DNA from 2 places in the Vibrio sp. VB16 genome. Region 1 is predicted to be linked to the other one. Evidence: riboswitches for the same ligand, from Rfam matches in the RefSeq annotation. Region 1 holds a riboswitch; the other holds the start of a gene.
The links. Region 1 has a riboswitch for thiamine pyrophosphate ahead of IUZ65_RS21400 (phosphomethylpyrimidine synthase ThiC). Riboswitches for the same ligand answer to the same signal wherever they lie in the genome.

Region 1 (5,782 bases):
CTATCTCACCGTGGGTGTAAACCTGATAACCGCAGTCGGCCTTCTCGTTGCCTATTTTTCAGGTCTGATCCTGCACGATAAGCTATCACCAGCGATGATTGTCCCTGAAGAGACGAATCAGTTGTATACGCTTAACAATCAGCTCAGGGAAGAAATTGCCTCAGCAGAAGAAAATACCGATGGCTTACTCTTCCGCCTGCTTAAACAGGCCAACTTGTTGGAAATGGCTAGGAGTAGAGGGTTATTGCTGGAAGATAATAAGGTCGATCTTTACCAGCTCGAGGGTAACGGATTATATCAGTATCTGGACGCCATAAACCTGCTTATGGAACACAAAGACCGACTGAAAGGGCTGTAAAAATCGAGGTAATTTTAACACTTGTTTTGTAACGCCTTAAGAGTGTGTGTTAAGCCGCTCGCCTAACTCCCATAACATATTGATGATTCTGCCCGTTTTCATGACCAGCATAAAATACCCTAAGTAACATACACATAGAGTCTGTGGCATCCAATCATTAGCCTGTTAAAGAGGTTTCTTCATACAACTCTCGTTTTGCAGAATCGAACCAGTGCTCATTAACTCCTATTTAATTGATCTAGTTAGACCTTATCATTTGAAAATATGATTCAATAAAGCGTAACCATATTAATAATGAATTTTTTAGTAGAGGTTTTTAGATGAAAGACACACACAAGTCTATCGTTATACTGATTATGACCGCCCTTCTTATCGGTTGTGCCGTAAATCCTTCCCAAAGTAAGGGGCACAATTTTAATGCGACTGAGCCATCTCTACTGAGTAAGACAAAAGCCAAGTTGTTGCTATGGCGTAACCAACGGTTTGTTAGCGGTGGCGTATTTCTTTCTTATTTCGTAAACGACCAACAGATTGCAGAGTTTAGAAGTGGATTGGTTGAACTCGATCTAGAACCAGGTGGCTATGATATCACCATGGCATTCCCGTCTTATGTCGCAAGTGAACACCCTGTTCCACCATCGGAAATTGACGATAGTTTCGTGTGTAATGTGAAGGTGGAAGTAGAGGTGGAAAAGGTCTACAGCTTTTATTTCGATAAAGACTTAAGTAACAAAAACATGACGTCCAATTGCCGACATGCGAGCGGTTTAATTGAAGGTATTCATTCAAGTGCATACGATGCAACAGAATATGAACCTCAAGTACCCCTACTAATGAAAAGATACCCAGCAGAAAAGGATATTGCACCTCCTTCTCCTGCGATCCCCGATGAGATTGGCGATGCCAGAGTCGCGGCCCTAAAGAAAGAGTTAGCTGAAACAGAGACGAAGCTCGCTTTACAGAACCAAAAGAAAGCAGAAGCAGAGGCCTTAGCTTTATTAGCACTGAAACAAGAGTCGGAAAGATTGGCGGCTGAAAAGTTATTGGCCGAGAAAGTTACAGCTGACAGGTTAGCGGCGGAGAAACTAGCGGCCGAAAAAGTACTAGCCGAGCAAATTGCAGCTGACAAGGTAGCAGCGGAAAAACTAACAAAAAGCAAAGCCAATAACACTCATCACTCAGGTGCATCAGAACAAATCCTAGCCTCGGGTGGCGGTTATCAATGGAAACAAACCGCTGCTGAGTTAAAGACGCTGCCTCCCCAGCTTCAAGGGGGGTATCCGCTCTACAATGAATTATATTTTTATCCAGAAGGGTATTACCTACGTTTTATATGGCGACTAAATCCTAACAGTGGCAAACAAGAAAACGGCTCAATCTCTAATGGTGCTTGGCAACGGACAGGAAATAAAATTACGACTCAAGAGTACTTTTGGTCTCGCGGTAACAGATACGCATATTTAGAAAATAAGTACGTTGTAAACAATGATCACCTTGAACGCATATCCAGTACGCACTATCAGATCAGAGACACCAATTATATGACTGCTGGTGAAGTCAAAGAAATGCCAATATCGAAACACAAATGGATTGCTACCAGTGGTGATGGGCCAAGGTTATATAATGAATATCTTACTGGCGAATTCAGTGAATATATTGGGAAAGCCACAAGGAGAGATTTAAGCGTTAAAGAAGCGGAGAAAAAAGCAACGACGCCTTACAAATGGAAAGACGGAAAATCAATACAACCTTGGCAGGAACATTAATTCCGGTATAGGTATGAACAACGAGTAAAAATAGCGTTATGCTCCATCCTTTTCACTTAGTAAAAAGATGGAGCATTTTGAAAATATGAGGTGTGTGTCCTCATTGATTCGTGACGTTTTTTTTTATTGCGACGTCATCACTTTTTAGGTTTTGTTGTTGCAGTGACAAGTTCCCTTTCTTATACTCCCTCTTGAAACTTGTCGGAGTGCCACATGGCTGAGACCGTATTACGGGATCCGTTGAACCTGATCAGGCTAATACCTGCGAAGGAAACAAGAGAAAATTTTCTACCTAACGGTATTGATGAAAATATTATTGATATTTATGTTAGCGTATCAGATCATGCGACACATATTATGTGTACGCCTCTTGTTTATGTACCAACCCGCCAAGCAACTTTCCCTAAATAGCGACAAAGGAATTTGCTATGACGATTCGCAAACACGCGAGATTGGAAGCTAAACAATTTATAGATTCACTGACTGTAGAACCTTTCCCTAATTCACAAAAAGTGTACGTTCAAGGTAGTCGAACAGACATCCAAGTACCGATGCGTGAAATTTCATTGGCTGATAGCTTAATCGGTGATAATAGAAAGGATCCTATTTTAGAACCAAATGAACTGGTTCGTGTTTATGATACGTCTGGCTTTTATACCGACCCCAATCAACCCGCTAATATTTATGATGGCTTAGAAATAGTACGTTCAGGTTGGATTGAAGAGCGTGGCGACACCATATTATTGGGGCAATCAAATTCAATTTATACCAAAGAACGTTTATTGGATGAAACCCTTGATGAATTTCGTTCTCGAGGCAATGAGCTATATCACTCTGTTCAAGAGGAAATCTAATGAGCTCGTTATGTTTACCTGATTATTTAACGCCACTGCTTAGGCATGTTGAATTGCTGCTTGCAAATGCAGAACAATATCAACTTGGTGATGCCGTTAGTGTTAGCGTGAGTGAATTGAATGCTGTAGAGATTAAGATTGAAGAGCGCCAGCTCAGTCTGCTTTTCAACCAGACTGAAGCCGATTTCTCAGGATTCGAAATACAGGATCAATGGTATGCCCCGTATCCTAACGTTAGGGAAATGCAAGTAAAAGTTGAACAAGACAGCCGCATGATTGTGTGTGGTCTTCCTACTGAGAAGGGCTGTGTTGATATTTGGCACCACAATGGTGAAGCGCGTGCGGTTTACTGCCATCATGCTAGAGGCAGTGAGGCACAACGTGCCATGTTACTTTGCGCATTAGCCTTAGATTACCCTTTGGAAGATGCCGTGACATTAGCGCGAGCTCATGCGTGTGGGTATCAAAGTACTCACCAAAATGGTCACGTTGAAGTTAGCTGGCCATTATCTCGTGAGTTGTTTCCTCGTCCGTTAACGGCGAATCATCCTGAAGTGGATGCGTTGGGTTGGCAAAGTAAAGAACTGGCTGTTGAACCGTTCTCTGCCACTGATTCACAGAAACTGGCGCTATATCCGGTGGTTGATACGGCAGAGTGGATAGAGCGTTTAATTAATCTTGGTGTAAAAACCACACAATTACGGATTAAGAACCCGCAAGACCCACAACTTGAAACTCAGGTACAGCAAGTTATAGCCGCGGGTAATCAACACAAAGCACAAGTATTTGTGAATGACTATTGGCAACTGGCGATAATCCATAAAGCGTACGGTGTCCACCTCGGTCAAGAAGATCTTGAAACAGCAGACTTAGTGGCGATCCAGCAAGCGGGTTTACGAATTGGCTTGTCGACGCATGGTTATTACGAAATCTTACGTGCCGTTGAATTCTCACCAAGTTATATCGCACTGGGTCATATCTTTCCTACCACGACAAAAACAATGCCATCAAAACCGCAAGGTTTGAACCGTTTGGCGTTATACCAAAAGTTAATTGGCGATACATTTCCAACGGTTGCAATTGGTGGCATTGATTTACCTTGTGCTGAAAAAGTGTGGTGTACGGGGGTTAGTAGTGTTGCTGTGGTACGTGCAATTACCGAGGCTAGCGATGTTGGAGCGGTAGTTAATGCATTTAACCATTTATTAGTGCGCCCTGAATTTCCTAAAGCAATTACCGAGAAAGTAATGGGTGGTATTGATGCTGACTGATCAAGAATTTTTACGTTATAGCCGCCAAATTATGCTGTCAGATATAGCAGAGCTTGGGCAACAGAAATTAATTCAAGCACAAATACTGCTTGTCGGTGCTGGTGGTTTAGGTTCCGCAGCCGCGCTTTATCTTGCAGGGGCTGGGGTCGGAAATATAGTGATTGCCGACGACGACGTTGTCGAAAGTTCCAACTTACAGCGTCAGGTTATTTACCGTGATGCTGACCAAGGTAGAAGTAAAGCCAAGATGGCAATTGAACATCTTCAGGCCTTAAACCCTTATATAAAAGTCAGAGCGGTGCAGACACTATTAGCTGGTCAGCAATTAGCCATTGAAGTGGCACTGGCAGACATTGTCTTGGATTGCTCTGATAATTTGCCAACACGTCATGCAGTCAATCAAGCGTGTGTTAAAGCGAAAAAGCCCTTGATATCAGGGGCTGCTATTCGTTGGCAAGGTCAGTTAATGGCATTTGATAATCGTTCTGGGATAGGACCGTGTTACCACTGTTTATTTCCAAACCAGCCAGATACAACGCCAGAGTCTCTAAGTTGCAGTAACACAGGTATTGCAGGCCCGGTGGTTGGCATTATGGGGACGATGCAAGCTTTAGAAGCCATCAAATGCATCACTGGAGCAGGCATTGTGGCCTTTGCCGCTCTGCAACAATTTAATGGACTAACCATGGCTTGGCAGCAATTTAATATTGCTGCAGATCCACAGTGTCCAGTGTGCAGCCAGCACAATGACAACGGAGAGTAAGTCACTAATGACAACCCATATCGAGAATTCAACCGATGTAATGATCCAAGTGTTGGTCAATGAGAAACCGGTCGAGTGTTCAGTAGGCTTAGATCTTGAAGCGCTACTTACTGAATTACAAATGCCCTTACTAGCAACAGCCGTTGCCCTTAATGACGATATTGTTGCGCGCAGCCAATGGGCTAGCACGATATTAAGTGCAGATGACCGTATTGCTTTATTTCAAGCTATAGCTGGAGGCTAAGATGTTAACCATTGCAGATAAAACGTTCTCTTCTCGTCTTTTTACCGGAACGGGTAAATATGCCAATAGTCAAGTGATGGCGAGATCCATCATTACCTCTGGATCTGAGCTGGTTACGATGGCGTTAAAACGTGTTGATATTGATAACCGTGACGACGACATTCTTGCTCCCTTGATCCAAGCGGGAGTTAATTTACTTCCTAATACTTCGGGCGCGAAAAATGCGAACGAAGCCATTTTTGCCGCCCAGTTGGCTCGTGAAGCCTTGGGCACAAATTGGCTGAAGTTAGAAATTCACCCAGACCCTAAATACTTAATGCCCGATCCAATTGAAACATTGGCTGCAGCTGCCGAACTAGTGCGTCAGGGTTTTATAGTCTTGCCGTATTGTCATGCGGATCCAGTGTTATGTAAGCGTTTAGAAGAAGTTGGCTGTGCTGCCGTGATGCCGTTAGGTGCACCGATTGGTTCAAATAAAGGGCTGGCATCGCGTGATTTTCTTGAGATTATTATCGATCAGGCGCGA
Region 2 (5,782 bases), on a different replicon from region 1:
AAATGCCATATGATTGATTACCTCTATGTTGGAGTAGACTCGCGTCTATTATTCTATTCTGTGATGCCTATTGATACACATATTATAGGCAGATAAGAGCGACTATTCTCCTATTTATAGAGAAAGAAAAGCCGAGCTTTTTAAGGTCGCCAATATTACTTCAAGCCGCTATATAGATCACGACTAAAAGAGAATAAAGTGATAATTGTCGAAACGGAGTTTATCTAGAACCAGAAACTTTCAACCGATTAGGTCAACTTGTGCCCGCTTTCACAAACGCACGTAATTTTTCGTTGCTGTGTTGAGCACTTAATTGAATGATGGGCTCATGGATGAGCGCTTTATACTCATCGACAAAGATGAAATCCGTCGCTATCGCTTTTGCATCACTAATATGATGCGTCACCATCACTACGGTAATCTGTCTATCGTCCGCAAGGCGTTTAACGAGCATCAACATTTCATCTCTTAAAATAGGGTCAAGAGCCGAAAAAGGTTCATCTAACAACCAAATACGATGTGGTTGAACAAAACAACGTGCTAATGCAACACGCTGCTTCTGACCACCGGAGAGCTTCTCTGGTGTTCGATCTAATAGCTCATCAATGCCGACCTGTTTAGCCGCATCAATTACCTGACCTTTTTGTGTCACCGTTAGCTTTAAACCGGGATGTAACCCTAAACCTATATTTTCTCTAACCGTTAGATGGCTGAACAAATTATGTTCTTGGAATAGCATGGCGAAAGGCCTTAAATGAGGCTCTTGGTTTAGCAAAGAGACGTCATTAACCGCTATGTTCCCACTTTCTGGATGGATAAACCCTGCAATAAGGGCCAGTAAAGTTGATTTCCCAGAGCCACTAGGCCCCATGAGCGCGACAATGCGGCCATCTTCAAGCATAAAATCAAATTTAAACACTTCTTTATGATAGCGATATTGAACATTAGCGACGTGGAGCATACGTTTTCCCAAATACCTTTTCGACTAAAGTGAAACTGCCTACGCTTAATAGCAATAACGTTAAGGATACCACCGCTGCTGCTTCCATTTGATAACTACCTAATAGTTGAAAAAGATACAAAGGCAAGGTTCTAAAATCTTGGCTGCCAAACAGAGCTATTGCGCTAAGATCGCCCATAGAGAGCATAAAACTTATCGCAAATGCTTGCGCTATCGGTTTTTGTAATCCTCTCCATTCTATCAATAAAAATCGACGCCAGCCTTTCATCCCCAAACTCATGGTGAGAAATTGATACTGTTGCAATATCTGAAAGAATGGTTGAGACAATGTCTTAATTACATATGGCAACGCCATCAAACTATTAACAGCAACCACAATAATAAACGCGAGGCTATACACATCGGTTATTTTTCTAAGCAATAAAAACAGCCCTGTACTAATCACCAAGCCGGGCGTAACGAGGATAATAGTGCCAATAAGTTCGATACCATTTGCATAGTTAGAACGGCCCTTACTTCTCCATATTCGACTTGTTTGAAGTATAGCGACACCAATAAACAGAGCGATGACACTCGCCGAACAAGCAATACTTAATGATGCCTTAACCGCTTGCCAAAACCGGTCATCTTGAAGCACTTGCCACAGCTTTGAATTCAATCCACTCAGTACCACCATCATCAGTGGTGGTAAGACGATAAATGACGCAAAGGCTATCCAACTGCAGTCCCATAATTTTGCGCGGTTATTGTCTTTGGTAAAAAAGATCGGGTGGCGATTGGATTGCATAGCTAAATTATTTGGCTTACTTATTTTTTGTATTGATAGCGATAACAGACCGCACAATAACATCTGCCATATTGCTAATAACGCACCAGCCTGCAAGTCAAAATCAAATTTGATGGCTTGGTATATCGCTAACTCTATTGTCGTTGATTTTGGCCCACCACCCAACGCCATAACGGTAGCAAAACTCGTAAAACAGAGCATGAACACTAAACCACAAACATGAGGTAACTGCTGTCGCAACCTTGGCCATTCTACCCACTTAAATTTGTACCAATGACTCATACCGAGGTAAGAACAGAGTTTATGTTGTTCTGGAGGAATACCTTCTAAAGAAAGAAGTAACAAACGGCTAGCATAAGGTAAATTAAAGAATACATGCGCGAGCAATATGCCATTCAGGCCATATATTGAGAAGGGCAATTCAACATTCCATTTATTGAGCCACGTCGCCAATAAACCGCTATTTCCATAAATGGCTAACAGACCGAAAACACCCACAAGAACAGGCAAAACAAGTGTGCTTGAAAATAACTTTAATAGAAACGATTTACCCATGAAGTCCCGTCTTGATAACGAGTGCGCTACGGGTATAGCTAAGCCAACACTGAGCAGCGTTGATAAGAAAGCTTGATAAAAACTAAATTTAGTGACATGTAGATAGTAAGGATCAGACACTATCTGAGTGAGGTCAAGATTGGGCGCGTATGAAATAAGCGCCCCAAACGCCGAGGTGACAAAAACCACGATAAACACTGCAATAACAATGCCTAACTTCGGCGTTTTATTCATAATTTAGGACACTCGACACTTCAACCTCTATTGAAAACTCAGCTTCTACCAATCGGGGAAATTAATTACAAACATGTCTGATTGAGTATTATTGGACTAAAGCTGATTGCCATTCTCTTATCCAGTTTTTGCGCATTTTCGACACTTCATCAGAAGAAAATGAAAGTGCTTTTTCCGGAATCGTCAGCGTCTCAAAACCTTCAGGCAGTGGAACATTCGTCACTGGGTACATCCAGTTACCTGTTGGCATTGCTGATTGGAACTCATTACTTAGAATAAAGCTCATAAACTCGTCAGCGAGCTTAGGATTTTTGGAACCTTTCACTTTTGCAGCTACTTCAGTTTGCATATAATGCCCCTCATTAAAAATAGCCGCGGCATATTTTGCATCATTTTCAGCAATCAAATGATAAGCAGGAGAAGTGGTGTAAGAAAGAACAAGGTCCGCTTCTCCCTTTAAAAACATCGAATACGATTCAGACCAGCCTTTGGTCACGGTCACGGTTTTTTTAGACAGCATTTCCCACGCTTTACTAACGTCGTCGCCATACACAGACTTCATCCAAAGTAATAGACCTTGTCCGGGTGTAGAAGTACGTGGGTCTTGGTATATCACTTTTAAATCATCACGCTCTTCAACAAGTTCTTTTAAGCTCTTAGGTGGGGTTTGTAGCTTATCTTTGTTATATACAAAAGCAAAATAGCCGTAATCAAAAGGAACAAATGTACTGTCTGACCAACCCTTAGGCAGTGTTGTAGTAGAGGTGTCTACGCTATGTTCTGTTAACAACCCTGTCTTTTTTGCTTCCGTCATTAAATTCGTATCTAACCCTAAAATGATGTCCGCTTTACTGTTGCTATCTTCTAGACGCAATCGATTGAGAATAGACACCCCATCATCTAATGCGACAAACTCTAAGTCACAACCGCATTGAGCTTCAAAGGCTTTTTCAATTTTTGGGCCTGGGCCCCAATCGGCGGCAAAAGAATCATAGGTATATACCGTCAGTTTATCGGCGGCAAAAGTAGAAAATGAAAGGGTTACAGCTAAGGTTGAAGCTAAAATTGAAATAGTGTATTTCACTGGACGCTCTCCATGTTTTGAGCGGCACAGGCTTGAGGGAGGATTTTTGATTTATCCCGCTCAATTCCTACGCCAGTATTATCTGGTTCAGGTGTACGGGTTCTAAGGAAAACTTAATCTCAGCCCAATAGTTGATTATTTAAAAAATAACTATTGAGCACCCCGATGAGTCGACAGTGATTGTATACGTAATGTTATGAAGATACTAGCCGCGAGAATAGATGCTTATCCGCTACGCTAACAAGCCAGTTTATCGGTTGTCATATCCCCAACGCGCAACGAGTTTTTGTTCTATATCGAGATGATCTAATATTCTTGCCACCATAAAATCGACCAAGTCATCGATAGTTTTAGGTTGATGATAAAACCCTGGAGCCGCGGGCATAATAGTCACACCCATCTGAGAAAGCTTATGCATATTCTCTAAATGCAATGTAGAAAAAGGGGTTTCTCTCACGACCAATAATAACTGACCGCGTTCTTTCATAACCACATCTGCCGCTCGTTCTATAAGGTTGTCCGACATGCCATGGGCAATGGCCGCCACACTACCTGCAGAACAGGGACAAACCACCATTTTTTTAGGTGCCGCACTGCCTGAGGCAACGGGAGAAAACCAATCTTCTTTACCACACACTTCTAGTCGTTCAGGTTTGCAGTTCAGTTGTTTAATCAGCACCGCTTTGGCCGCATCGGGACCACTAGGTAACTTTAAATTGTGTTCGGTTGCCATCACAACACGAGCCGCTGAAGAAATTAGCAGGTAAACTTTATAATCTGCCGCTAGCAGGCATTCTAGCAACCGTAAACCATAAGGTGCACCAGAGGCGCCAGTAAATGCCAAGGTAATTGTTTTGTCTTTAATCATCTACATTCTCTGCATTGTTAAAATATCTACTATTTCGGTTGGATAACATCTATTTACTCTTAGCCAATGCCAATCCACCTAACAACTTATCGTGGATATCGTCAAAGCCACCATTACTCATCACGAGTATTTGATCACCCTCCGCTGCTTCTTGCAATATTTCAGCAACAAACACATCTATATTATCACTCACAAAAGTAGGTTGATCACAGTGTTTGGCAATGTCTTCTACTGACCATTTTAAATTATTTGGCTGATACAGGTATATAGAGTCAGCTTTAGACAACGACGTCGCGAGCGTTTCTTTATGAATACCCATCTTCATCGTTGCTGAGCGAGGTTCCAATACCGCGATTATCTTTTGCTTCCCCACCTTATTACGTAACCCATCTAGTGTAAGTTCTATCGCGGTAGGGTGGTGAGCAAAATCGTCATAAACCGTGATACCTGCGACCTCACCTTTTAGTTCAAGGCGTCTTTTGGTATTGATGAACGACGCTAAGGATTCACAAGCCAGATCAGCAGTAACGCCGACATGTCTTGCTGCTGCCACCGCCATCAATGCATTGCTAACATTATGATCACCCACCAAATTCCACCTGACCGTACCAACTAATTCGCTACGAAAAAAAACATCAAATTTGCTGCCGTCTTTTTCGATTTTTTCTGTTTTCCAGTCACAAGATTCATCTCCGATCAGCTCTTGTTCACTCCAGCAACCCCTTTCCAATACATCTTGAAGCGCCAATTCGGATTTAGGGGAGAATATTCGACCATTGCTCGGGATTGTTCGTACTAAGTGATGAAATTGTTTCTTAATTGCCTCTAGATCATCAAAAATATCAGCATGATCGAACTCGAGATTATTCATTACTAAGGTGCGAGGGTGATAGTGAATGAACTTTGACCGTTTATCGAAAAATGCACTGTCATATTCATCAGCCTCAACCACAAAGAACATGCTACTTCCTAGACGCGCAGATACCCCAAAATTCCCTAAAACGCCACCCACAAGAAAACCAGGCTCGTAACCACAATCTTCAAGTATCCATGACAACATGCTTGCTGTTGTTGTTTTTCCGTGGGTGCCAGCGACGGCTAATACCCATCTATCATGGAGGAGGAACTCTTTTAACCACTGTGGACCAGACGTATATTTTAGATTGTGATCAAGGACATACTCTACACACGGGTTACCTCGACTCATGGCGTTACCAATAACCACAAGATCAGGATTGGATTTTAGTTGTGTGGGGTCAAAACCCTCAATAATTTCTATACCTTGAGATTCCA

Region 2: linked by a shared signal. The riboswitch ahead of thiB (thiamine ABC transporter substrate binding subunit) and the one ahead of IUZ65_RS21400 (phosphomethylpyrimidine synthase ThiC) in region 1 are both predicted to bind thiamine pyrophosphate.

The regions. Positions count from the first base shown of each region.
Region 1 covers NZ_CP087591.1:1,118,176-1,123,957, reverse strand. Annotated here, with positions in the region: gene IUZ65_RS21410 (hypothetical protein) at 1-358, shown strand, start outside; gene IUZ65_RS21405 (hypothetical protein) at 679-2,124, shown strand; TPP riboswitch at 2,317-2,414, shown strand; partial or broken gene IUZ65_RS21400 (phosphomethylpyrimidine synthase ThiC) at 2,553-2,933, shown strand; gene IUZ65_RS21395 (thiamine phosphate synthase) at 2,978-4,249, shown strand; gene IUZ65_RS21390 (HesA/MoeB/ThiF family protein) at 4,239-5,012, shown strand; gene thiS (sulfur carrier protein ThiS) at 5,020-5,256, shown strand; gene IUZ65_RS21380 (thiazole synthase) at 5,258-5,782, shown strand, end outside.
Region 2 covers NZ_CP087590.1:336,034-341,815, reverse strand. Annotated here, with positions in the region: gene rapA (RNA polymerase-associated protein RapA) at 1-9, opposite strand, end outside; gene thiQ (thiamine ABC transporter ATP-binding protein) at 254-961, opposite strand; gene thiP (thiamine/thiamine pyrophosphate ABC transporter permease ThiP) at 945-2,540, opposite strand; gene thiB (thiamine ABC transporter substrate binding subunit) at 2,626-3,621, opposite strand; TPP riboswitch at 3,669-3,796, opposite strand; gene IUZ65_RS01665 (flavin prenyltransferase UbiX) at 3,872-4,489, opposite strand; gene mpl (UDP-N-acetylmuramate:L-alanyl-gamma-D-glutamyl-meso-diaminopimelate ligase) at 4,539-5,782, opposite strand, start outside.